2 regions of the Quadrisphaera sp. KR29 genome follow, and region 1 is predicted to be linked to the other one. Evidence: riboswitches for the same ligand, from Rfam matches in the RefSeq annotation. Region 1 holds a riboswitch; the other holds the start of a gene.

Region 1 (2,373 bases):
CCACCCATGCCGTCTCGCCTCACCCTCGCACTGCCACAGGACGTGCTCAACGACCTGCGCCAGCTCCCTGGGGTGAAGCATGAGGACACGGTTCTCAACGGTGACTACCTTGTCATCCCACGGGCTGCCGAGGCGGACTTGGTCAAGGTTCTCACCACGCACAGATACCGCGCGAAGCGAGACGACGCCACCGTGTACGCCCTCGCCGGTGGGGATGCGCTGTACGGATGACGATGGCCTTTCGTTTCCTGGCTGCCTTCAACGAGGTCGAGAACCACCTGCGTGAAAAGCTGACGGCCAGGCACGGTGAGCGCTTGTCGGAGCTGATCCGATGGGGGCAGGACGAAAAGCTTCTCACTCAACAGCAGAGCAGGGAACTGTCCACCCTGGCCAGTCTCCGCAACGCTCTGGTGCACGGCAGGTACATCAACGGCCGTCCACTCGCTGAGCCGGTCCCCGAGGTCGTCAGAGCCATCGAGAGGCTTCGGGAGCGGCTGCTCCGCCCGGCCAAGGCTCGCGACGTGCTGGACCTGGCGCGGCCAGCGACGTTCGCGCCAGACGACCTGTTGTCCGAAGTCCTCCTGGTCGCCGCCTCGCACCAGTACTCGCAGTTCCCCGTGTACGACGCCAAGGACGGTTACTCAGGGCTGCTGACCACGGACGGAATTGCTATGTGGTTGGGCGCCAACCTGACCCCACCTGGCATCGGTCTCGTCGAAGACGTCCCCATCAGGGACCTTCTTCCGCACGTCGAGCAGGTCGATGCGGCGGTGTTCGTGCCGGTGACCATCACCGCTGCTGATGCCGCGACTCGGCTGCAGCACGGCGGTCAGCGAGGCCGCCCCGCTGTCGCGCTGTTGGTGACGGAGTCTGGACAGCGGAGGGAGCCGCTGGTCGGCCTCATCACGACGGCAGATCTGCCCCAGTTGCTGGACGCTGCTGGATGACGTTCGTCAATGGTCGACAGGGGCGACGCAGAGCAGCAGATCGCCGGACCGCATGAGGTTGAGGTCCGGGTGCAGACGTACCGGCGCTCCGTCTGACAGCAAGCCCCCCAGCGCGGCGTGGTGCCAAACCGTCATCCGCCTGCCGGACGTCCACAGGTCGAGCGCGATGGTGTGCACATCGGTGTCGAGGTGAGCCAGGGCGTCGACCCAGCGGTCCGTGCCCTGCCGGCCCAGCCTCGCCTGGATGGGGTGTGTGCGATGTCCCGGCAGGAACAAGCGGCATCCGGTCGGTAGATCGCCATCGCCGCGACAAGGAACCATGACATGCGCTCCAGCTCTGCGGCTCGTGCCGCGGTCGTTGCGCCTGCCGGCCGGTCGGCGCCGGTTCATCACTCGAAGCACCCTGACGAGGGGTTGCTGCGCAGCAAGTCGAGGCTTGTCGCTGCGGCTCGTGAACCGAGAGCACGATATCTATGCAGGGCTGTCATTGACAGCCCTGCCATTGGCGGGTGCCGCGATGTCATGCTTGGGAGGGGTGGCCCTCACGCTGCCCACCTGACACGGTGAACAGGTGCCGCGGTGCCTACCCGAAGACCCCAGCTTCGCCACCAGCACGGAGAAGATCGTCTGGCAGAAGCTCCGCGACACGCTCGGCGAGGAAGACCTCCTGGTGGCCAACCAGAGGGTCACCACCCACGAGAAGGACCACGAGCTCGACGTCGTCGTCGGGCTCGCTGGTCACGGCGTCGTGGTGCTCGAGGTCAAGGGCGGTGAGGTCTGGCACGACGGCTTCGACTGGCACCAGCGGGCGGCCGGCAGCGAGAAGGTCATCCACCCCGCGGCTCAAGCGCGAGACGGCATGTACGCCCTGCGGGCGCTCATCGAAGGCTCTGCGGAGTGGCGGGGCACCTCGAAGCAGCGCTTCAAGTGGGGCCACGCCGTCGTGCTGCCCACCACGTCGCTGGCCGCGGGCTTCTCGGCTCCGGACCTCCCGCGCTGGGCCGTCGCGGACAGGAACCAGCTCGACGGTCTGGTGCCGTTCCTCAAGGACCTCCTCGCGCAGCAGGGCACGGGGAACCGGCAGGCGCAGCGAGCCGACCTAGACCTGCTCGCCGAGGAGCTGGCCGGTCGCAACCTCCCGCAACGCGATGTGGTGGCTCAGGCGCTTGAGCACGAGGCGCAGGTCGACGTCCTCACCAGCACGCAGTTGGCGCTTCTCCGAGCCGCTCGGCTTCTGCCGCGTCTCGAGGTCCGTGGAGGAGCGGGCAGCGGCACGACGTTCATGGCGCTGGAGCAAGCGCGACGGCTCGGCCAGGACGGCCAGCGGGTGGCACTGCTGTGCTACTCCCTGGGCCTGGCGAGCTACCTCCAGCGCGCGACCGGCGCGTGGAAGAACCACAAGCACCGGCCCCAGTACGTCGGCGTC
Region 2 (2,373 bases), on a different contig from region 1:
GGGCACGGGGTGGGTCAGGGGCAGGGACGGGTCAGGGGTGCTGCGAGGGGTGGTGCGAGGGCCGCGGCGCGCGGCGGGGGCGGGGACCGTGCCGGGCTCAGGCCCGGGGGACCCCGAGCAGCTCGAGCAGCTCGGCGCGCAGCGCGGCCAGGTGGGCGTCACCGCGGTCGCGGGGGTGCGCCACCTGCACGGCGGTGGTGCGCAGCACCCCCGCCCCGGCCTCGGGGGCAGCGCCCTCCGGGCGGCCCAGGACGACGACGCGGTCAGCCAGGTGGAGGGCCTCGTCGACGTCGTGGGTGACGAGCAGGACGGTGGTGGGCGTGGCCGCCAGCACCTCCAGCAGGAGGTCCTGCATCGTCAGGCGCGTCAGCGCGTCGAGCGCGGCGAAGGGCTCGTCCAGGACCAGCACGCCCGGGCGGCGGGCCAGCGCCCGCGCCAGGGCGGCGCGCTGCGCCATGCCTCCTGAGACGCTGCGCGGCCGGTGGCCGGCGAAGCGCGACAGGCCGACGACGTCGAGCAGGGCCGCCACGCGCTCGCGGCCCTCCTGCGCCGGGGTGCCGCGCGGCAGCCCCAGGGCGGTGTTGCCGGCGAGGGTGCGCCACGGCAGCAGGCGCGGCTCCTGGAAGGCGACGGCGCAGCGGGGGTCGTGGTCGCGCACCGGGCCGCCGTCGAGCAGCACCCGGCCGGCGTCGGGGGAGTCCAGGCCGGCGACCGCGCGCAGGAGCGTCGACTTGCCGCACCCGGAGGGGCCCAGCAGGGCCACCACCTCTCCTGCGGCGACGTCGAGGTCCACGCCCTCCAGGACGACGTGGTCCCCGAAGCGGCGGCCGACCCCCTCCAGCCGGACGGGGACCGGCGAGCCGGCCCCACCGGCTGCCGAGGGGTGCGGGGGCTGGGCGGCGGCCCCGGTGCGGGTGCGCGAGGGTGCGCTGACGGCGCTGGACACGACGGCCTCCATCGGTCCTGGCGGTAGCACCGGTCCGAGGGAGCACCTCGGGTGGTTGCTGCGGCGTCGCTGAGCCAGGTCTCTCGGCCGCTCGGGATGGTCGGGCCCGATGGTACGGGGTCCGCGGGGCAGGTCGGCCCTCCAGGTCCCCCGCGGAGCCCCGCGGCGGCTGCGGGGCCGGTCCCGGTCCGGGCCGGGTGCTCGCCCGGGGGCTGCGGCCCGTGACGGCCCGTGCCCCCGCGGCGTCCGCTCGGGGGAGGGTCCGCGCCCGCGCCGGTGACCGCGTCGCCCGGTCGGAGTGCTGCTCGGTGGACAGGTCCCCGCGCGCCCGACAACCTCGCCGACGTGGACACCGCGACGGAGCAGCTGATCGCCTCTCTCGAGGCGCTGCTCGACGCCGCCAGCCTGGACGGGCCGACCACGCAGGTCGTCCCACTGGAGGACTGGGCCGCTGAGCAGGCATGATGGCGGTGTGGTGACGGCAGGCGCGCGGCGCGGGCGAGGTGACCTCGAGCGGGAGGTGCTCGCGGCCCTGGGCGCCGCAGGAGCCCCCGCCACCCCCGCGGAGGTGCGCGAGCGCCTGGCCGGGGACCTCGCCTACACCACGGTGATGACCACCCTGGCGCGCCTGCACGAGAAGGGCCTGGTGCTGCGCGAGCGCGACGGGCGGGCGCACCGCTACCGGGTGGCCGACGCCACCGAGGTCGCCGCGGCGCGGATGCGCCGGACCCTGGAGTCCAGCGAGCGCCGCGAGGCGGTGCTGGCCCGCTTCGTCGGCGACCTCGCCCCGGAGGACGTGCCCGTGCTCGAGCGGCTCCTGCGCGACGCCGAGCGGCGCGGCTGAGGCCGCAGGCGGTGGTCTACGCCCTGCAGGCGCCCCTGGTCGCCAGCCTGTTGCTCGCGCTGGGAGCCCCGGCGGTGGCGCGCCGGTGCCCGCCCCGGGCCGCCACGGTGGTGCTCGCCGCGTGCGCCGTCGGCTGCGCCCTGACCACCGCGCTGGTGCTGCTGCTGCACCTGGTCGTGCTGGTCGCCCAGCTGCCCGCGGTCGCCGCCCGGGCCGCGTACGACGCGGGCCGCCTCGCCCACCACGTGCCGGTGCCGCAGCAGGCCTCGCTGGTGGCCGTGGCCGTGCTGCTGGCCGGTGCGCTGCGCGCCGCTGCGCTGCACCGGCGCCGCGCGCTGGCCCTGCGGGCGGCTGACGACCTGTGCGCCCGCCTGGGCGGGCGGGTCGGGGGCGTCGTGGTCGTCGACGACGGCGCGGAGGCCTTCGCCCTGCCCAGCCGGGGAGGACGCGTCGTGGTGTCCCGGGCCCTGCTGGAGGCCCTGCCCGGTGAGGAGCAGGCGGCCCTGCTGGCCCACGAGCGCGCCCACCTGCACGACCACCACGACCTCCTGCGCGCCGCCACCGCGTGGTCGGCCGCGCTCGA

Evidence for each region. Region 1 has a riboswitch for S-adenosylmethionine ahead of ACUN9U_RS15970 (hypothetical protein). Riboswitches for the same ligand answer to the same signal wherever they lie in the genome.
Region 2: linked by a shared signal. The riboswitch ahead of ACUN9U_RS16165 (ABC transporter ATP-binding protein) and the one ahead of ACUN9U_RS15970 (hypothetical protein) in region 1 are both predicted to bind S-adenosylmethionine.

Annotation. Positions count from the first base shown of each region.
Region 1 covers NZ_JBQXXG010000021.1:16,264-18,636, reverse strand. Annotated here, with positions in the region: gene ACUN9U_RS15980 (hypothetical protein) at 1-231, shown strand, start outside; gene ACUN9U_RS15975 (CBS domain-containing protein) at 228-947, shown strand; gene ACUN9U_RS15970 (hypothetical protein) at 954-1,223, opposite strand; SAM riboswitch class IV at 1,297-1,404, opposite strand; gene ACUN9U_RS15965 (ATP-binding domain-containing protein) at 1,519-2,373, shown strand, end outside.
Region 2 covers NZ_JBQXXG010000022.1:10,897-13,269, forward strand. Annotated here, with positions in the region: gene ACUN9U_RS16165 (ABC transporter ATP-binding protein) at 98-946, opposite strand; SAM riboswitch class I at 952-1,049, opposite strand; gene ACUN9U_RS16170 (BlaI/MecI/CopY family transcriptional regulator) at 1,419-1,790, shown strand; gene ACUN9U_RS16175 (M48 family metalloprotease) at 1,802-2,373, shown strand, end outside.